Regions from separate parts of the Microbacterium sp. 69-7 genome, predicted to be linked through region 3. Evidence: predicted binding sites of a transcription regulator. Region 3 holds the regulator's gene; each other region holds the start of a gene.
What was found. The regulator HrcA, encoded in region 3, represses chaperone genes, less so after heat shock. The targets are predictions, from matches to a motif close to TTNGCACTCGNNNNNNNCGAGTGCNAA.
Positions count from the first base shown of each region.

Region 1: BGN98_RS08160 (Hsp20/alpha crystallin family protein) is a predicted target of HrcA. The motif match lies at 4,866-4,892, and genes of this name have one in related genera.
Region 2: groES (co-chaperone GroES) is a predicted target of HrcA. The motif match lies at 3,175-3,201, and genes of this name have one in related genera.

Region 1 is NZ_MKRU01000084.1:21,034-27,829, reverse strand. It holds gene BGN98_RS08185 (HNH endonuclease signature motif containing protein) at 1-418, shown strand, start outside; gene BGN98_RS08180 (hypothetical protein) at 461-787, shown strand; gene BGN98_RS08175 (DUF2207 domain-containing protein) at 810-2,681, opposite strand; gene BGN98_RS08170 (MarR family winged helix-turn-helix transcriptional regulator) at 2,732-3,160, shown strand; gene BGN98_RS08165 (DUF2804 domain-containing protein) at 3,180-4,211, opposite strand; gene BGN98_RS08160 (Hsp20/alpha crystallin family protein) at 4,339-4,794, opposite strand; gene BGN98_RS08155 (putative endonuclease domain-containing protein) at 4,912-5,682, shown strand; gene BGN98_RS08150 (L-serine ammonia-lyase, iron-sulfur-dependent, subunit alpha) at 5,771-6,796, opposite strand, start outside.
Region 2 is NZ_MKRU01000059.1:31,955-38,750, reverse strand. It holds gene BGN98_RS05785 (ABC transporter substrate-binding protein) at 214-1,548, opposite strand; gene rarD (EamA family transporter RarD) at 1,719-2,651, opposite strand; gene groES (co-chaperone GroES) at 2,792-3,088, opposite strand; gene BGN98_RS05770 (class I SAM-dependent methyltransferase) at 3,309-4,502, shown strand; gene BGN98_RS05765 (hypothetical protein) at 4,532-5,017, opposite strand; gene tsaD (tRNA (adenosine(37)-N6)-threonylcarbamoyltransferase complex transferase subunit TsaD) at 5,014-6,081, opposite strand; gene rimI (ribosomal protein S18-alanine N-acetyltransferase) at 6,078-6,575, opposite strand; gene tsaB (tRNA (adenosine(37)-N6)-threonylcarbamoyltransferase complex dimerization subunit type 1 TsaB) at 6,572-6,796, opposite strand, start outside.
Region 3 is NZ_MKRU01000095.1:11,279-18,074, reverse strand. It holds gene BGN98_RS11570 (PhoH family protein) at 1-1,118, opposite strand, end outside; gene BGN98_RS11565 (HIT domain-containing protein) at 1,111-1,458, opposite strand; gene BGN98_RS11560 (16S rRNA (uracil(1498)-N(3))-methyltransferase) at 1,482-2,234, opposite strand; gene dnaJ (molecular chaperone DnaJ) at 2,236-3,345, opposite strand; gene hrcA (heat-inducible transcriptional repressor HrcA) at 3,398-4,435, opposite strand; gene hemW (radical SAM family heme chaperone HemW) at 4,494-5,711, opposite strand; gene BGN98_RS11540 (DUF1990 domain-containing protein) at 5,711-6,361, opposite strand; gene lepA (translation elongation factor 4) at 6,390-6,796, opposite strand, start outside.

The sequences.
Region 1 (6,796 bases), on a different contig from region 3:
GACCGGATACGGCCCGATCGACCCCGACCTCGCGCGGCAACTCGCGGGCACCGCCGCCGGGTGGGATCGGTTGTTCACCAGCCCGACGACGGGGGCCGTCCTCGCGATCGACCGCTACCGCCCGTCTCGCGACCAACTGCGCATGCTCCGCGCCCGCGACGAGCACTGCCGCTTCCCCGGATGCCGCCAGCCGCTCCCCCGCTGCGACGTCGACCACACCGTCGCACGCGAACACGACGGCCCGACCGCGGTGACCAACCTGGCGCACCTGTGCCGACGACATCACACCCTGAAACACCATTCCGCCTGGCGGGTCCGCCAACGAGCGGACGGCACCCTCGAATGGACCAGCCCCACCGGGCGCGTGCACGATGACCGCCCCGCGCGCACGCTCGTGTTCGAACCACCACCGTTCTGAATCACAACGGGGAGGACCCCATCCCCGTGATGGAATGTCACCATGCCCGACGACGCCATCTCCCTGACCATCGACGGCACTCCCGACCTTCCGAGCGCGATCCTGCAGGCGCTGTATCGGATCACGGGCCGTTCGACGATCGAGCTGCGCCGCAGCATCCAGCAGGGCGAGCCGCTCTTGATCGCCACCCTGTTCGGGCGCGAGCACATCGACGTCGTTCCCCGCCTCGAGAAGACCATCGCCTACCTCGACGAGCTGGGCCTGCCCTTCCTCCTGCACGAGCGGATCGACGGCGAGCGCACCACCATCGACGTGGCGACACTCCGCAGCATCCTCGAGGCCGACACCGGCGACGACGACACAGCCTGACGCCGGTTCTTCAGACGGCGGCTCAGACCCCGCCGCCGCCGCCTCCGCCACCGCCACCGCCGGCAGAACCGCCTCCGCCCGACCCGCCCGAGCTCGACGACGACGACATCGCGGCGCTCGAGAGCGAACCGATCCCGGCGGAGAACGACGATGCGTCGAAGGCCCCGGAGCCGTAGTACCAGTACGGTCCCGTCGCGCCCACCGCCGTGTACAGCACCGCAAGCTCCGCAGACCACTGCTTCTCCTGGCCGAACACGACCGCATACGGCAGCAGCTTCTCGTACAGATCCAGCTTCTGGCGCGGGTCGTTCACATCCACCGCGACGCGCTCGGCACCCGCCGGCGACTGCAGCATCCGAATGCGGTCGGCCTCGGCCCAGCGGATGAACTCCTCCAGTCCCCGCAGATGATCGCGGGTCTCGGCCCCGAGCGCCGTCAGCGGCTTGCGGGAGCACACCCCGATCACCACGACCGCGATCGCCACGCTGATGCCGATCACCGTCCACGGAAGGACGGGCTGCACGTAGGCCGCGATCGCCACGAACCCCAACCCCAGAGCCAGTCCCGCAGCCGCGGCGGCGAGCAGGATCGGCAGCCAGCGGGCGCGAAGCGGCACCGCCCGCCGCAGCCCGCGCGCGGTCAGCTCCGTTTCCGCCGCCGCGAGGATCTTCTGCGCGACCTTGGAGAACCTGGTGTCCTGCTTTCCGAACTGGTACTGCGCCCCCGGCGCCCCGCCCGGGAAGAGTCCGTCCAGCAGCATCATCCCGTCGCCGTCCGACTTCGACCGGTCGACGAGCTCCGCGATCAGCTTCGGCTTGCCCCAGCCGCGCCCGTCGGACTCCAGGATGCGGATCGAGCCGCGCACCGCCTGCTCCAGCACTTCGGCCGGGATCGCCTTCGACGGCTGCCCGAGCAGCACGGCGCTCTCGAGCGCGTCGACGATCCGTGGGGGATCGTACTCCGCGATGATCGTCGGGCGACCGGGTTCATCGGCCAGCTCGCGTCGCCGCGCACGCAGACCCAGAGCACCCGCGCCGACGGCGAGCAGCCCCGCACCCAGCTGCCCCCAGCCGAACGGGGAGGCAAGATATCCGGAGTCGAAGGTCGCGAACGTGCCGTCCGCGAACCCGACGGCGATCGTGAGGGTCTGGTGCGGCTGCACGTCGTCGGCGACGGCGGTGATGACCGTACCCGAACCGCTGATCGCGGCATCCGGGGTCGACGAGATCGACGCGCACGATTCCTTCGCGTCCTGCACTCCCTGATAGCACGACATGCGCCCCGTCAGGGATGCCGCCAACGACGCGTCCAGGTGCAGCCGAGCCGTCACACGGCCGAACGACTGTCCCCAGTCGACGCCGTTCACATCCCAGTAGAACTCGAGGCCGGAGTCACCGAACACCCACGTCACGTTCTCGAGCGTGTACGTGAGGACGAAGGTCTGCGCGCCGCGCAGAAACTCGTCCGACCGCGAGACGACCGAGAACACACCGTCCTGATCCTCCACCTCGCTCGGGCGCGGCGTGCCGTCGCCGTCCGTCACCGAGATGAGCTCGGGGCGGAGGGGCTGACCGTTGTACGAATCGGGAATCTGCCGACGGATGCCGTGATTCTGATCCGCATCCGGGAACTGCGCCACGATCGTCTCGACGACCCGCAGCCGGCTGGTTCCGTCGGCGGCCCGCGTCAGGGTGTAGTCGGCCGTCATCGACGAGAACGAGAAGTCGTCGACCCCCGCCGCGGCGACGGAGGCGACGGATGCCGGGGGTGCGACCTGTGCGGCCGCCGTCGCGGGTCCAGCCCATGCGGGGCTCGCTGTCCCGGCCGCCAGCGCGACCGCGACACCGGCGATCGCGAGTGCGGCTCCGACGATCCGTGCACGCGCGCGCCCCATGGGCTTCAGCCTATGGGGCGCCGTGCGAGTGGCGCACTACAGTTGACGCCATGACCGACCGCCGTCTCGCCATCTCCGCGTGGGAGAGTCTCTTTCGCGCGCAGCACGAGATCCTGCGCGAGATCAGCGGAGATTTCGGCGAGGACGAGCTGACCCAGGCAGAGTACGACGTGCTGCTCACCGTCGTCCGCGGTGACGACAACAGCGCGCGCCTGCGCGATGTGACCGCCAACATGCTCATCAGCCAGCCGAGCGTCTCACGGCTCGTCGACCGCATGGTCGCTCGCGACCTCATCAGCAAGTGCGTCGACCCGCTGGACGGGCGCGGCGCGATCGTCCGTGCGACCGAACGGGGCGCGGCCGCGTTCCGGCGACTCGCGACAGTGCACGGTCGATCGATCGCCGAGCGGATGTCGGTGCTCAGCGACGACGAGCTGGCACAGTTGCAGCAGCTGACGGCGAAGCTGCGCGGCGCCTGACCGTCTCGTGCCGCCCCGGCTACCACCGGTTGCGGACGTCCTCTGCGAAGCCTTCGATGCCGTCGAATGCGATCACGCCGCCGTCCACGGCGAATGTCCCCGACCAGGTGCCGAAGCACTGGTCCGTGCGCGAGGAGACCACGCCGAGGTTCATGGCGGATGTCTTGTCGTAGAACGGGGTGAACACGGCATCCAGCCCTCCGCCGTGCACCCGCCAGGGGTGAAGCGGCGCGGCCAGATCGTAGATCCAGGACACCGGTTCGGAGATCTTGTGCAGCGTGCCGTCGAGCACGACGCCGTTCTCCGTCGACCCCGTCCCGTCGGTCCGTCGTCCCCCGACCTGGATGCCGAGGCTGCGCCCGTCTGCGAGGGTGCCCGATCCGGCGCCCCAGTTCCATGACACGTCATAAGGCCAGCGCCCTCGCCCGTGATCCAGCACCGCCCACGATCCCGCCGGCACCTCGTAGTGGACGCCGTCGAGCGTCAGCACACCGGATGCCGGGAGCGCGACATCCTTCACGGTGTACTGGAACCGGCGCGACGACCAGGGCACCACGACCGCCAGCAGCTCGTGTCCGGGCGGGCGGCGCACCGTGATGTCGAAGGACGCGTCCGGTATCTCGGCGTGCAGACGCCAGAGCGACCCGCGCTCGGCCGGCGTGATCGTGGCGGCGAGGCCGGCGTGCCGCGCAATCGTGATGCCGGTGCCCAGCGACGCAGGCAGGGACACCTCCCGCGACGGCAGCACCGTGACGCTGCGGCCCCACGAACGCGTCGTGGCACGATCGTGGATCCACACCTCGTGCACCGCGGCGTAGTCCAGCGACGACACCGTGAGCGACACGATGTGCGTGGGCGTCATGACGTTCCAGTACTCCCACCTCTTGTTGCGACCCCACGTTCGGACGAAGCGTCCACGTCCGATGCCGCGGGTGTCGACGAGCGGCGAGCGGGCGAAGCCGATCGCCGCCGGGTTGAGGCGGCCGTCGGGGCCGGTGAGGGAGACGGGTTCGGTGAGCTCGCGCTCGCGCGCGGCGGGAGGTGCGGTCATCGGCATCCTTGCTGACGTTCCGAGTGCTGGTGCTTCCGGTGGGGTGCTTCGACACTAGCGCGCATACGCGAACCGCCCCGGTCCTCGCGGACACGGGGCGGTTCGTGCGCGGGTGCGCGGACCGGGACTACTGCTCGACGGGCTGCGGCTCCTGTGCAGACTCGTGGGCCTGGATCGTGGGGGCGGTGCCGTCGGCGACGACCTGGACCTTGCGCGGCTTGGCCTTCTCGCTCACCGGGATGGTCACCGTCAGCACGCCGTTGCTGTACGTCGCGGTGATGCCGTCGGTGTCGATTCCCTGACCGAGGTTCAGCTGGCGCAGGAAGCTCGCGGTCTCACGCTCGCGCGTGATCCACTTCACGCCGTCGCCCTCGCTGAGGGTGCGCTCGGCACGAATGGTCAGCAGCTGGCCGTCCACATCGATGTCGACCGAGCCCGGGTCGATTCCCGGAAGGTCGGCGCTCAGCACGTAGTGGTCGCCGTCGCGGTAGAGGTCCATCGGCATCCGGCGGGGTCCCCGGCGCGTGTCGAAGAGGCCCGACGCGATGCGGTCGAGGTCACGGAACGGGTCATACGTGGCCATTGTTCTCTCCTGTTCGTGTATGGCTCTGTGGGTTCTCAAAGTTGAGCCTCATCGGCTCAACTAGGTCAAGATTAGCACTCGACCAGTGAGAGTGCCAACGGTTCACGCACAGCGAACGTGCGCGATCGCGCGCGCCGTTCACATGACCCTCGCGCCGGAAGCGGCAACAGCGCCAGTTCTCCACGAGCCCGCAACCTCGACGCACCCTTCCGCGGAGTCCGCGTCCGGCGCGACACGGTCGACGCCGCACCGCACGGTGAGGACACGCCGTACGAGATCGCCCGGCGCAACATCCTGGGTCGCGTCCGCGCCCACGCACTCGTGCTGCCGCCCCCTGCGTTCTACACCGGGACGACGGCGCTCGCGATCCACGGGCTCCCCTTCCCCGACGCGGATGCCGCGGCATCCGCCGACCTCGACGTCGCCGTTCCCGCGCCACACCGTGCCCTCAGGCGGACGGGCATCACCGCCGTGCAGATCACCCCGATGCTCGTCCACACCACCGTCCGGGCGGGCCTTCCAGTCGCGACGCCCGCCTCCGCCTGGGCGATGCTCGCCCGCGAGCACACGATTCGAGACCTGGTGGTGATTGGCGATGCGATCATCCGCGTGCCGCGCGACGGATGGGGGCGGCGTCTGCCCGAAGCTCAACACGCCGGACTCGAGAATCTGGCCGCGGCTGTCGCCGCAGGCCGCCGTTGCGGAATCGAGGGCGATCACCACCGCACCTCGCGTCGCCAGTGGGTGCGCGACCTCGAGAAGTACTCCGACTACGCGACCCTCGGCTGGGATGTTGTGCGCCTGAGCGCCGCGCACATTCGACACGATCCCTCGCGGGGAGTCGCGCTGGTCCGCGCCGCCCTTGCACGCCGAAGTTGGCACGCGTGATCGGCTGCTCGGTTGACGCTTGCGCCGGTAATCACATCGCGATTTCCGGCGCGAACGCCAACTGAACCGCGGCAGGCGCTCGCGGCGCTCAACACTCGACGACGTTGACGGCGAGTCCGCCCTCGCTGGTCTCTTTGTACTTGGTCGACATGTCGATGCCCGTCTGACGCATCGTCTCCACGACGGCATCCAGCGGCACGTAGTGCGTGCCGTCGCCGCGCAGCGCGAGGCGCGCGGCCGTGACGGCGGTGGATGCCGCGATCGCATTGCGCTCGATGCAGGGGATCTGCACGAGCCCACCCACGGGGTCGCACGTCAGACCCAGATGGTGCTCCATCGCGATCTCAGCGGCGTTCTCGATCTGGCGGTTCGTGCCGCCCATCACCGCGGTCAAGCCGCCGGCAGCCATCGCGCACGCCGAGCCGACCTCGGCTTGACACCCGCCCTCGGCTCCCGAGATCGAGGCGTTGGCCTTGAAGAGGGAACCGAGAGCCGTGGCCGTCAAGAGGAATCGACGGATGCCGCGACGACGGTTCGCCTCGGCGAGCTCCTGCACGGTGGCGACGATGTCCTCCGACCCGTGCGCCGCCTCACCCGCCTCGCGGCCGTCCGGACCGTGCAGCCCGAGAAGCGCCGAGCCAACGAGTTCGCCGTAGGGAGTGACCGCGTTCTCCGCCCCGATGCCCGCATCGGCGAGGAAGCGCCACCAGTACATCGCGACGGCCGGAAGGATGCCGGCAGCACCGTTCGTCGGCGCTGTCACGACGCGTCCTCCGGCGGCGTTCTCCTCGTTGACGGCCAGTGCGAACGCACCGAGCCACTCACCGGGAAGCTCGCGACCGGTCGCCTCGACGCTCTCCAGCTGCGCGCGGATCGCGCCCGCGCGCCGCTTCACCTTCAGCATTCCCGGCAGCACCCCTTCGGCGTGCAGGCCCGCATCGACGCACGCCGCCATGGCGTCCCAGATCGCGTCGAGGCCGGCCGCGACGTCCGCCTCCGGCCGCAGCGCCTCCTCGTTGCGCCGGGCGACCTCCGCGATCGTGAGCCCGTAGGTATCGCAGACGTCCAGCAGCTGCGCCGCCGTCGCGTACGGCAGCGGGAAGGATGCCGCGGC
Region 2 (6,796 bases), on a different contig from region 3:
TCTGCGTGAGTGCGCAGCGCGCGTCGGCCCGACCCCTGGGTCGAGAGCTGATGCGGAGGAGCGCAACGGATGCGGATGCGGGGGCGGCGCGGCATCCGCATCCGTTGTCCCTATCCGCATCCGTTGAGGGTGAGGTTGCGGGCTCAAGCGGCTCGCGAGGGCACGAAAGAAGGGGCGGATGCCGCGGCATCCGCCCCTTCTTTCGTGCGGGTGTCAGTTCACGGAGCCCTGGATGGACTTCTGGAAGACGGGAGTGTTGTTGGTGTCGAACTTATAGATGCCGATGTAGGCGCTCGACGGGTCGTTCTGGGAGTTGAAGGGACCGATGCCCGCCTTGCCCGTGTACGTGATGTCCTTGCCGCTCTTGATGAGCGCGAGGCACGAGGCGTAGTCGGAGCACTTCTCACCGTTGGTGGTGCCCGAGACCGCGGCGAGGTTCGCCTGGATCGTCGGACCGTCGGTGCCCTTGCCCTTCTCGGCAGCCAGTGCGGCGAGCACGATGGCGTCGTAGGACTCGGGAGCGTAGGAGAAGTCCTTCAGGTCGGCGTTCGCGCTCTTCTTGTAGAAGTCCACGAGGCGCTGCTTGAACTCGGGGTCGGGCTGGGCGCCGGGAATGGTGCCCTGGGCGCCGTTGAGCGTGCCCGCCTCGAAGTCCTTGCTGTAATCGGCCGTGTTGCCGTCGACGAGGTAGGTCTTCGACAGGTCGAAGCCCTGAGCCTTGAGCTCGGGGACGATCTGCTTGGTCTCGTCGAAGGCGAGGATCACGATCGCGTCGGGCTTGGCGGCCAGAGCCGCCGACACCTCGGACGAGAACGTCTTCTGACCGGGAGCGAACTCCTGACCCTTGCCCTTGGCGCCGTAGACGACTTCGCCTCCCGCCTTGGTGACGGTCTCTTCGACGACATCGCGCAGGCCGGTGCCGTAGGCGTCGTTGAAGACGATGAAAGCGACCTTCTGGACGCCGTCACCGATGACGAGGTTGCCCAGCGCCGAACCCTGCACCGTGTCCGGCGGAGCGGTGCGGAAGTAGTAGCTGGAGTAACCCGACAGCTCGGTCGCGGTGTTGGCGGGTGAGATCTGCACCTTGCACTTCGAGACGATGGTGTCGACGAAGTTGAGGCTGACGCTCGAGGACTCGGCACCGAGCACGACCTGCGCGTCGGAGGAGGCGATCTGGGCGGCGGAGGCGGTGGAGACCGACAGGTCGGACGAGGCGCCGGAGTCGGTGATCGGGGCGACCTTGATGGGCTGACCGAGCACGCCGCCGGCGGCGTCGATGTCTTCGACGGCCAGGCCGTAGCCGGCCTCGGCGGGCGGGTTGAGGTAGGCCAGCGAGCCGGTCTGCGGCAGGATCGTCGCGAGCGTGAACGGTCCGGTCGAGGGCGTGCCGGGCTTGCAGGCGGCGGCAGGGTCCGCCGACCCCGTCGAGGTTGCCGTGGGAGCCGTCGTGGCGGCGCCCCCACCCGAGCTCGAACACCCTGCGAGGGCGAGCGACGCAGCGCCCGCGAGCGCAAACGCGGCGATGAGCGCCTTGTTGCGATGAACCATGGGTTCTTCCCTTTCTTCGATGACATCGCGCGGCGCACGGGCTCCGCGGTCTGGCTTGAACGCTAAACCTGCTGTGTCACCAGGATGTTTCGCGCACGCATCGAAGAAAAGCACCGCGACGCAATCGTTATGAACCTCGCCGTGCGCGCGGGAGCACCGCCGGGAGGGTCTCAGACCAGATCGGCGACGTCGGAGATGCTCCGGGACCGCCGCGACGACACCACGGAATCGACGCTCAGCACGACCAGCGCGACCCACACGAGCGCGAACCCGATCCAGCGTTCGAGCGGCATCGGCTCGTGCAGGATCCACGCCCCGGTGATGAACTGCAGGATCGGGGCGACGAACTGCAGCAGGCCGATCACGGTGAGCGGCGCCCGGCGCGCCCCCGCGGCGAACAGCAGCAGCGGAACAGCGGTGACGACGCCCGCGAGGGTGACCAGCACGGTGTGCCCGACGCCCTGGGTGCCGAAGACGAGGCCGGTGGTGGCGGCGACCACGACGAGCTGGATCAGGGCGATGGGGGTCAGCCACAGCGATTCGAGAGTGAGTCCGCTGATGGCATCGACCCGAGGACCGATCTGCTTCTTCACGAGACCGTAGGTGCCGAAGCTCGCCGCCAGGGTCAGTGCGATCCAGGGGAAGGATCCGTAGGCCACGATGATGACGACCACGGCCAGGCCCGCGAAGCCGATCGCGATCCACTGTGCCAGCCGGAGGCGCTCCTTCAGCACGATCACACCCAGCAGCACGGTCACGATCGGGTTGATGAAGTAGCCGAGGCTGCCCTCGATGACGTGACCGGTCAGGATGCCGATGAGGAACACCTGCCAGTTCACGTAGATCAGCAGGCCCGCGACGATCGTCCAGAACACGAGCCGCCGATCGCGCAGGATCGCGAAGAGCTTGCCCCACGTGCGGGTGACGGTGAGCAGGACCGCGCAGAACGCGAGGGAGAAGAGAATGCGCCAGACGACGATCTCCCACGGCCCGATGGGCGCCAGCAGCAGGAAGTAGAGGGGCATGAAGCCCCAGAGGAAGTACGCCGCGAAGGCGTAGATCCCCCCGCGCCGCTCTTCACGTGCGGTCTCGGCGGGTGTCATGAGAGAAAGCCTACGACGGTCGTGACATGTTCGGACCGGCGGATGCCGCGGCATCCTGCCATTGCTGGTCGCTGTTCCGCCAATCCGGTTAACGACGATGGCCCCCGGGATATCCCGGGGGCCATCGTCGAATGCGATCGTCAGCGGACGACGACCGCCAGAACGTCACGGGCCGACAGGACGAGGAACTCGTCGCCGCCGAACTTCACCTCGGTGCCGCCGTACTTGCTGTAGATGACGCGGTCGCCGACGGCGACGTCGAGCGGCACGCGGTTGCCGTTGTCGTCGATGCGGCCGGGGCCCACGGCCACGACCTCGCCCTCCTGGGGCTTCTCCTTGGCGGTGTCAGGGATGACGAGGCCACTGGACGTGACCTGCTCAGCCTCGACCTGCTTGATGACGATGCGGTCCTCGAGCGGCTTGATGGAAACCGACACGGTCTACCTCTTTCTTGCTGGGCGTGATGCTTCAAGACTCGTTAGCACCCACAGGGGTGGAGTGCTAACAGAAGTCTAGAGCGCGGCTGGCACTCGTGCAACGCGAGTGCCAGTTCTACCTCGGGCAGGGCGATGCGACGGTCACGAGCCTGCAGCAGACGACGGCGTCGCGCTGGACGAAGGTGAGCGGGTGCTGACCCGCCCCGCATAGGCTGGCCGGATGGAACGCGCCGAGCTCACCGCCCTGCTCACCTCCGAGGGGCTGCGGCTGGTCGATGAGCTCGGCGCGATCGACTCCTCCGATGAGGTGGCGCGCACCGTGTCGCGGTTGCGGGCGCAGGGCCTGTCACCCGAACTCGTTTCCGCCGCCGTCGGACAGGCGCGGCTGCGGACGCGCGCGCGGGCGAAGTTCGGCGCGTTCGCCGACCGGATGCTGTTCACGCGCGCGGGCCTCGAACAGGCCACGCGCCTGTCGGTGGGCGCGCGCCACGCGGGCCGGTTCCGCGACGCCGGCGTGCACCGCGTCGCCGACCTCGGCTGCGGCATCGGCGGCGATGCGCTCGCCTTCGCCGGGATCGGCGTCGACGTGCTGGCCGTCGACGCCGACGAGACCACCGCCGCGCTCGCCGCGTACAACCTCGCCGCGTTCGGCGACACCGCGACGGTGCGCCATGCCCGCGCCGAGGACGTCGCACTCGACGGCGTCGACGCGGTGTGGCTCGATCCGGCCCGACGTACGGCCGGCCACACCGAGACCGCGCGGGTCGCCGCCGGCGACTGGTCGCCGTCGCTGGAATGGGTCTTCGCTCTCGCGGAGCGGATGCCCGCGGGCATCAAGCTCGGACCGGCGTTCGACCGGGCGCGGATCCCGGAGGCTGCGGAGGCGCAGTGGATCAGCGTCGACGGGTCGACCATCGAGCTCGTCGTCTGGACCGGAAAGCTCGCCCGCGCCGGTGTCCGCCGCTCGGCGCTCGTCGTCCGCTCCGACCGCGCGGCCGAACTGACGGCGCCCTCCGACGCCGAGGATGCCGAGGTCCGACCCTTGGGCGCTTTCGTCCACGAGCCGGAGGGCGCCGTCATCCGCGCACGCCTGATCGGCGAGGTGGCCCGCCGCCTCGACGCCGGAATGCTCGCCCCCGGCATCGCCTATCTGACCTCCGATACCGAGATCACGAGCCCCTTCGTGCAGTCCTTCCGCGTCCTCGAGGAGCTGCCCACCGATCTGAAGGCGCTCCGGCAGGCGCTCCGGGAGCGGGAGATCGGCACGCTGGAGATCAAGAAGCGCGGCGTCGATGTCGACCCCGCGACATTCCGCACCCAACTGAAGCTGAAGGGTCCGCGCACCGCGACGCTCATCCTCACGCGCGCGGGAACCTCGCGCATCGCCCTGCTCGCCGAGCGCGTCACCGGCTGACGCGCATCGCGTCGGCGCGGCGCGCCCGCTCAGCCGAACAGCGGCCCCTGGGTCGACGCCCACCACAGCCAGCCTGCGCTGTAGGCGAGCGACAGCAGGCTCAGGCACAGCGCCCAGACCGCGACAGCGCGGCTCTCCCATGGGCGGCGCAGTGCGACGACGGCGAAGACCGCTCCCACGATGCCGATGAGAAAGCCCCAGCCGACCACGAGCGACACGATCAGCCCGACGACGGCGAACGTGAGGGCCCACGGGGCGCTGCGGGGCAGCACCGGCGGCGCCGGCGCCCAGCGCACGTCGGGCTCGGGCGTCCACGACGCAGAGGCCGCGGCATCCACATTCACCGGTGCCGCCACCGGCACCGGCTCGGTGAACTCGCGCTGGAAGCCGCCGCGGTGCGCCCCGGGGAGCGCCGCACTGTCGGCGGGGGCGACGTCGGTCGACGGTGCGTCCAGCCGCGTGTCGACGCGCGGGACGGGCACGTCGGGCGCGGGGCCGGGGCGGTCGTCACTCATCCCACGGCCTCCCCGGCGACCTGGATCTGCGTCACCGGCAACGTCGAATCCGCGCCGAACGCGAGGCGCGAGGGCGGGCGTCCGCTCGCGATGAGCTCGGACGCGAGCGCGGCGATCATGGCTCCGTTGTCGGTGCACAGGCTCAGCGGCGGAATGCGTACGGCGACCCCCGCCTCGGCCGCGCGCGCGAGCGCGACCTCGCGCAGGCGCCGGTTGGCGATGACGCCGCCGCCGAGCAGCAGTCGCGGCACGCCGTGGTGCGCGCAGGCGTCGAGTGCCTTCGTGACGAGCACATCGACGACCGCTTCGCGGAAGGATGCCGCGACATCGGCCACGGCGACCTGCTGCCCCGACGCGTCGGCCTGCTCGACCCAGCGAGCGACGGCTGTCTTCAGGCCGGAGAAGGAGAAATCGTAGCGGTGCGCCGCCATGTCGGACGCGCGGGACAGCCCGCGCGGGAAGCGGATGGCCGACGGGTCGCCGCCCGCGGCGGCGCGGTCGATCTCCGGTCCGCCGGGGTAGGGCAGCCCGAGGATGCGCGCGATCTTGTCGAAGGCCTCTCCGGCGGCGTCATCGAGGGTCTCGCCGAGAAGCTCCACGTCGCTCACGAGGTCACGCACGAGAAGCAGCGAAGTGTGTCCGCCGCTGACCAGCAGCGCGACCGTCGGGTAGTCGACGTCCTCGCCGGTGAGCAGGTCGGCGGCGATGTGTCCGACGAGATGGTTGACGGCGTACAGCGGCTTGTCGAGACCGACCGCAAGGGCCTTGGCGGCGCCGATGCCGACCATGAGCGCACCGGCGAGCCCCGGCCCGCTCGTGACGGCGACGGCATCCACGTCGGTGAGGGCGATGCCGGCCTCGGCCACGGCGGCGGCGATCGCCGGCTGCAGCGCCTCCAGGTGCGCGCGGGCGGCGACCTCGGGCACGACGCCGCCGAAGCGGGCGTGCTCGTCCATCGAGCTCGAGATGGTGTTGCTGAGGAGGGTGCGGCCTCGGACGATGCCGATGCCGGTCTCGTCGCAGCTGGTCTCGATGCCGAGCACGAGCGGTTCGCTGGCGGTCATGAGCACACTCCCCCGGTCTGCGTCTGCGCGCCGTGGCCCGCGACCCAGGCGACGAGATCGAGCTTCATGACGACGGCATCCACGTCATCGGGCTGGTAGTAGCGGGGGCGACGCGCGATCTCGAGGAATCCCTCCGAGACGTACAGCGCGGACGCGGTCGGATTGTCGGCACGCACCTCGAGGAACACTTCGCGCGCCCCGCGCTGCCGCGCCGCCTCGAGGAGTGCCCGCAGCAGCGTACGCCCGCGTCCCCGGCCCCGGGCGGAGGCGGCGACCGTGATCGTCTGGATGTCGGCGTCTGCGGCGCGGGCGACGGCGCGGACCCCGCCGTATCCGAGCAGGCGACCCGCCTCGACGTCGACGAGGTAGTGCGCGTGCGGCGAGAGAAGCTCCTCGCGCATCATGGGCTCGCTCCACGCGTCGGTCGGAAACGACGTGCGTTCGAGGTCCATGATGTCGGCGAGGTCGTCGACGGTGGCGGCGCGCAGCGTCATGCGCGCCCCTCGACGCCCGGGCGGATGACGCTCTTCGGCAGCGTCACGTCGGGAGCACGCAGGTACAACGGCTCCGGACCGGCGAGTTCGCGTCCCGCGGCGACGGCGCGGGCCGCGACGACGGCGAGCATGGCCGCGCTGATCGTCGTCGCCTCGACGCGGTCCGCCTCGTGTGCGGACAGCACCGCGTCGATCTCGGCGCGTAGGGCCAGGGCCGGTCC
Region 3 (6,796 bases):
TGGGGGCCGTGGTGTCCCCGGCTGTCCCGGGGTGGCAGGTGGTCTCGCGGTCCGCCGGAGCGCGGCATACCGCTGCGACGCTCGGTGCGATTGGCGAACTCGGCGGCTTCGTCTCGTTCTCGGCGGGCGGCCAGGCGCTGCTCGTCGTACACGCTGTAGGCATCGACGATCCGGCCGACGAGGCTGTGGCGGACCACGTCTTCGCTGGTCAGCAGCGAGAAGTGGATGTCGTCGATGTCTTTCAGCACGCGCGTCACGAGCCGCAGCCCCGAGGCTCCCTGCGGCAGGTCGACCTGGGTGATGTCACCGGTCACGACCATGCGAGTGCCGAAGCCCAGACGCGTGAGGAACATCTTCATCTGCTCGGGCGTCGTGTTCTGGGCCTCATCGAGCACGACGAACGAGTTGTTGAGCGTGCGTCCGCGCATGTACGCCAGCGGGGCGACCTCGATCGTGCCCGACGCCATGAGCTTGGGGACGATCTCCGGGTCCATCATCTCGTTCAGCGCGTCGTAGAGCGGCCGCAGGTACGGGTCGATCTTGTCGGTCAGGGTGCCGGGCAGAAACCCCAGGCGTTCCCCCGCTTCCACCGCCGGCCGCGTCAGGATGATGCGGTCGACCTCCTTGCGCTGCAGCGCCTGGACGGCTTTCGCCATCGCGAGGTAGGTCTTGCCGGTTCCGGCGGGACCGATGCCGAAGACGATCGTGTTCTCGTCGATCGCGTCGACGTACCGCTTCTGACCGAGGGTCTTCGGGCGGATCGTGCGTCCACGCGAACTCAGGATCGCCTCGCCCAGTACGTCGGACGGGCGTTCGCCGGTGTCGGCTCGGAGGATGCGATTCGAGGCCTGCACGTCGGAGGGCTCGAGGCCCTGTCCCGCGCGCGCCATCTCGATCAGCTCGTCGACCAGTGCGCGGGCGCGTGCGACGGACGCGGCGGCACCGGTGAGAGTGATCTCGTTGCCGCGCACGTGCACCTGGACGTCGGGGTGTTCGCGCTCCACGACGCGCAGCAGTCGGTCTTGCGGTCCGAGCAGCTGGACCATTGCCACCCCGTCCGCGAGAATCCGGTCGACCGCGTGCTCGGTCGCGTTCGCGTCATCGGTGGAATCAGCCACCGAGGCTCCCCTCGTCCAGTCCCCCGGCCAGCACATGAGCGTGGACGTGGAAGACCGTCTGACCGGCGCCCGGCCCCGTGTTGAACACCAGGCGGAAATCGCCGTCGGCGTGCTCGGCTGCCAAGGCGTTCGCGAGTGCGATCATCTCGCTCAGGAGGGCGGGGTCGGATGCGGCCAACTCGACGACGTCGCGGTATGCGCCGGTCTTGGGGATGATCAGCAGGTGCACCGGCGCTTGGGGGGCGATGTCGCGGATCGCGAACACGTTCTCGGTCTCGGCGAGGATCTCGGCCGGGATCTCGCCCTCCAGGATGCGCGTGAAGATGGACGGTTCGCTCATACTCCGAGTGTAGTCAGCGCCCGTCACCAGCGGCCGAGGCGGGCGTTGACGACAGCGAGGGCAGCGGGTCCGGCCGTCGAGGTGCGAAGGACCGTGTCGCCGAGGCGGACGGCGGTGGCTCCGGCCGCGGCCAGCGCGTCGAGTTCGTCGGGAGCGATGCCGCCCTCGGGGCCGACGACGAGCACGATCTCCGCGCTGACGGCGATCGAGAGCGCGCTGAGGGGCACGGATGCCGTCGGCTCGAGCACCAGCACACGAGCGTCTGCGGCCCGCGCGGCGAGGCGGCCGATGGATACCGGCGTCGATACGCGCGGAACCCAGGGGCGGTGCGCCTGCTTCGCGGCCTCGCGGACGATGCTCTGCCAACGCGCGACGCCTTTGACGGCCTTGTCGCCGCTCCAGCGCGACACGCTGCGCGCCCCCTGCCACGGCACGATCTCGTCGACGCCGAGTTCGGTCGCCGCCTGCACGGCGAGCTCGTCGCGGTCGCCCTTCGCGAGCGCCTGGGCGAGAACGAGACGTGGTGTCGGCGTCTGGGTGACGGTGCGGCCGGTCACCGTCACCGCGACGCGTTTGGGGGCGGATGCCGCGACGACGCCCGTGAGCCAGACGCCCGCACCGTCGCCGACGGTGACCTCCTCGCCGACCCGGACGCGGCGGACGACCGCCGCATGGTGGGCCTCGGCGCCGGTGATGATGATCTCGTCGCCCGGAGCCGCGTCGCGGACGGCGGGCCCGTCGGTCGGCGGTTCGTCGACGAGGAAGTGCAGTGCCATCTCAGCCGCGGAACCGGTCGCGCAGCTTCGAGAACATGCCCTGGTGGAACTGCGCCAGGCGGGGAGCCGGGGCCTTGGTCTTCTTGGCGAAGTCCTCGATGAGAGCGCGTTCCTTGGCGTCGAGCTTCGTCGGGGTGACGACCTGCACGCCGACACGGAGGTCGCCGCGCGTGCCGCCGCGGAGGGGCGTGATGCCGCGGCCCTTGATGGTCAGGACGTCGCCGGACTGCACGCCGGATCGCACCTCCAGGTCGACCTCGCCGTCGAGCGAGGAGATCGTCGTGTGGGTGCCCAGGATCGCGTCGGGCATCGAGACCTCGAGAGTGGCGAGCAGATCGTCGCCGTCACGGCTGAAGACCTCGTGGGTGGCGACGGTGACCTCCAGGTAGAGGTCTCCGTTCGGACCGCCCGCCGGGCCGACCTCGCCCGAGCCGGGCAGCTGGAGGCGCAGGCCCGTCTCCACGCCGCCGGGGATGTCGACCGACACCGTCCGCCGTGCGCGCACGCGGCCCTGTCCCTGGCACGTCGCGCAGGGGTAGGGGATGGTCGTGCCGTAGCCCTGGCACGTGGTGCAGGGCTGCGAGGTCACGACATTGCCGAGAAGGCTGCGCACGGTGCGCTGCACCTGACCCGAACCGTGGCAGATGTCGCACGTCGCCGGCTGGGTGCCCGGCTGGCAGCACGATCCCTCGCAGGTTTCGCACAGCACCGCGGTGTCGACGTCGATGTCACGGTGGGTGCCGAAGACGACATCGCCGAGATCCAGCGTCACCCGCACCAGCGCATCCTGGCCGCGCTCACGTCGCGATCGCGGTCGGCCGGCGCGTGCTCCCCCGCCGCCGAAGAACGTTTCGAAGATGTCGCCGAATCCGCCGAAGCCTGCGCCGCTTCCGCCGAAGGGAGAGCTGTCGCCGCCCATGTCGTAGCGCTGGCGCTGCTCCGGGTCGCTGAGGACGTCGTACGCGTGGGTCACGAGCTTGAAGCGCTCGGACGCGTCCGCTCCCGGGTTGACATCGGGGTGCAGTTCGCGCGCGAGACGCCGATACGCCTTCTTGATCTCGTCGGGGCTCGCATCGCGGGATACGCCCAGGACTTCGTAGTGGTCGGCCACAATCGCCTTTCCTGCCCTTGCGGGCGCGGGTCGGTGTTCGGGAGCGGATCGCTCAGCGGGACGTGTCGTCCTCGTCGAGCAGTCGGCTCAGATAGTGCGCGACGGCGCGGACCGCCGCGAGGTTGGTGGGGTAGTCCATGCGGGTGGGGCCGAGGAGGCCGACGCGCGCGTGTGCACCCGTCGCGTCGTACTCGCTCGTCAGGACGGAGACCTCCGTGAGCCCGAAGGGCTCGTTCTCCCGGCCGATGCTCACCGCGAGTCCCTGCTCGTCGGCGACCATCTCGCCCATCAGACGCAGCAGGGTGACCTGCTCCTCGATGGCCTCCAGCAGTGGATAGATGCTCCCGCGGAAGTCGCTCTCGCGCCGCGCGAGCGTCGCGCTTCCGGCCATCACGAGCCGGTCCTGGCGGAAGTCCTCTAGCTCCTCGCCGACGATGCGCGCGACGGTGCGCAGCGCGGCGTCGATGCGGGTGCCGTCGGGGGCCGACGCCGAGAGTTCGACGATCGCGGCCGCAGCCTCTGCGACGGGCTTGCCCGTGACCAGCCGCGAGATCGCCGTCTTGAGCTGCTGGGCGGCCTCTTCGGTGAGTTCCTCGGCGAGGAAGGCCACGCGCTGGGAGACCCGGCCGGTGTCGGTGACGACGATGACGACGACGCGTGCTCCGCCCAGGTGCACGAACTCGACGTGCGTGACGTTCGCGCGCGCGAACGACGGATACTGCACGATGGCGACCTGTCCGGTGAGCTGCGTGAGGGCGCGCACGGTGCGCATCAGGAGCTCGTCGAGATCGCCCGGATCGCTGAGGAACGACGAGATCGCCGAGCGCTGCGCCGTGGACAACGGCCGCAGGTCGGCGAGATGGTCGACGAACACGCGGTAGCCCTTGTCGGTGGGTACGCGTCCGGAGGACGTGTGCGGCGCGGCGATGAGCTCCTCGTCCTCCAGGAGCGCCATATCGTTGCGGATGGTCGCCGCGGACACGCCGAACTGGTGACGTTCGACGATCGCCTTGCTGCCGACGGGCTCATGGGTGTCGACGTAGTCCTGCACGATCGCGCGGAGGACCTGCAGGCCGCGTTCCGAGACCATCGCTCCTCCTTGTTGGCACTCAGGGTCGTCGAGTGCCAATATTACCGCGATCGCGCGGTCAGGCGGTGAGGGCGCGCACCACGGCATCCGCCAGCAGGCGGCCGCGGCGGGTGAGGACGACGCGGCCGCGCACGGCGGAGGACCCGTCGATGAGCCCGTCGGCGATGAGTGCCGCGATCGCGTGACGACCCTCTCCGGTCAGCTCGGACACCGCGATGCCCTCCGCGATGCGCGAGCGCAGCAGGACGTCCTCGAGTCGCCGCGCAGCGGCATCCGGGCGCTCGCGAGCAGCCGCAGGAGAGGTGCCGGCGGCGAGGCGCTGTGCGTATGCCGCGGGGTGCTTGACGTTCCACCATCGCAGCCCGTCGACATGACTGTGCGCCCCCGGCCCGTAGCCCCACCAATCCGTGCCGCGCCAGTATGCGAGGTTGTGGCGAGAGCGGTGGGCGGTGTCCGTCGCCCAGTTCGACACCTCGTACCAGCCGAACCCGCTCGATGCGAACGCCTCGTCGGCCAGCTCGTACATGTCGGCCTGGAGGTCGTCGTCCGGCGCGGCGACGTCGGCGCGGCGGATCTGGCGCTCGAGCTTCGTGCCCTCTTCGATGATGAGCGCGTACGCGGAGATGTGGTCGGGTGCGAGCGCCACGGCCGCCTCGACCGAGCGACGCCAGTCGTCCAACGACTCCCCCGGTGCGCCGTAGATCAGATCGACGCTCACGTCGAGGCCGGCCGAGCGTGCCGCGTCGACGGCCGTCTGCACGCCGGCCGGATCGTGGGTGCGCTCGAGGGCGGCGAGCACGTGCGGTACGGCCGACTGCATGCCGATCGACATCCGCGTCACGCCGGCCTCGGCGAGCTCGTGAGCCATCGCGACGGTGACCGTGTCGGGGTTGGCCTCGACGGTGACCTCGGCACCGGCGGCCAGCGCGAAGGCGGAGCGGATGCCGTCGAGCATCCGTGCCAGATCCCCCGCGGGAAGCAGAGTGGGGGTGCCGCCGCCGAAGAAGACGGTGGATGCCGCGCGGAGGGGCCCCCGCGCCGACAGCACGCCCCGTGAGAGAGCGATTTCGCGGAGCACCTCGTCGGCGTACGCATCCTGGCGCGCGCCCCGGAGCTCCGTGGCGGTGTAGGTATTGAAGTCGCAGTAGCCGCAGCGTACCCGGCAGAAGGGCACGTGCAGGTAGACGCCGAAGTCGCGGGCGGGGTCGATCGAGATGTCGGACGGCAGCGCGCCGTCGACCGGCGCGGGGTCACCGAGAGGGAGGGCGGAGCCCATCAGGCCGGCGTCGTGTACAGCGGAGAGATGGCTTGCAGGTACCCGCGGAACAGCTCACGACGGCGTCGCTTCACCAGTGCCGGAACGATGCGGTAGAGCGTGGCGACGGGACGGTCGAAGGCGCGCACCGTGAACCGTACTTCGTCGTTGTCTGCCCACGTCACGATGAACGACTCCTCGCCGCTCACGACGGAGTCGCCGACCGTCCCCAGAGCGAAGCCGACGCGCCGGGGCTCTTCGATCGCGTAGATGACGCGCAGCTCACCGTCCGCGTTCATGCCCTTGACGTGTCCGCGCACCCGCACCGTCGTTCCCGCAGCGACGTACGGGGTCCCGTCGGCGTCGAAGCGCTGGTCGGCTTCCAGACGGCTCGCCACCGTCGGATTGCCGTCGACGTCGTAGCCGACCCCGGTGTACATAGGGCCGGCCGCTGGACGCACGTCCGAGATCGTGAGACCCGCTCCGCGCAGCGCCGTCCACGACAGCAGTGCGTCGGCCGACGACTCGAAGCGAGCCTGTCCGCTGCCCAGCAGCCAGGAGTGCTCCGCTGGGACGCTGTTCTCCGGCGGATAGCTCATCAGGTCGTGCGCCTGCGTGGCGCCGACGGCGGCATAGTCGACCGTGTCGTCCTGAAAGCTCCCGCGACGCATGATGTCAAGCCTAACCGGGGCGTCCGGCTTACTTCTTGTCCTTGCCTTCGACATCGCCGGAGAGCGCAGCGATGAAGGCCTCCTGGGGCACCTCGACACGACCGACCATCTTCATGCGCTTCTTGCCCTCCTTCTGCTTCTCCAGCAGCTTGCGCTTACGGGTGATGTCACCGCCGTAGCACTTGGCGAGCACGTCCTTGCGGATGGCGCGGATGTTCTCGCGCGCGATGATACGCGCGCCGATGGCGGCCTGGATGGGCACCTCGAACTGCTGGCGCGGGATGAGTTTGCGGAGGCGTTCGGTCATGAGGGTGCCGTACGCGTACGCCTTCTCCCGGTGGACGATCGAGCTGAACGCGTCGACCTTCTCACCTTGCAGCAGGATGTCGACCTTCACGAGATCGGCCTCCTGGGATCCGGCAGGCTCGTAGTCGA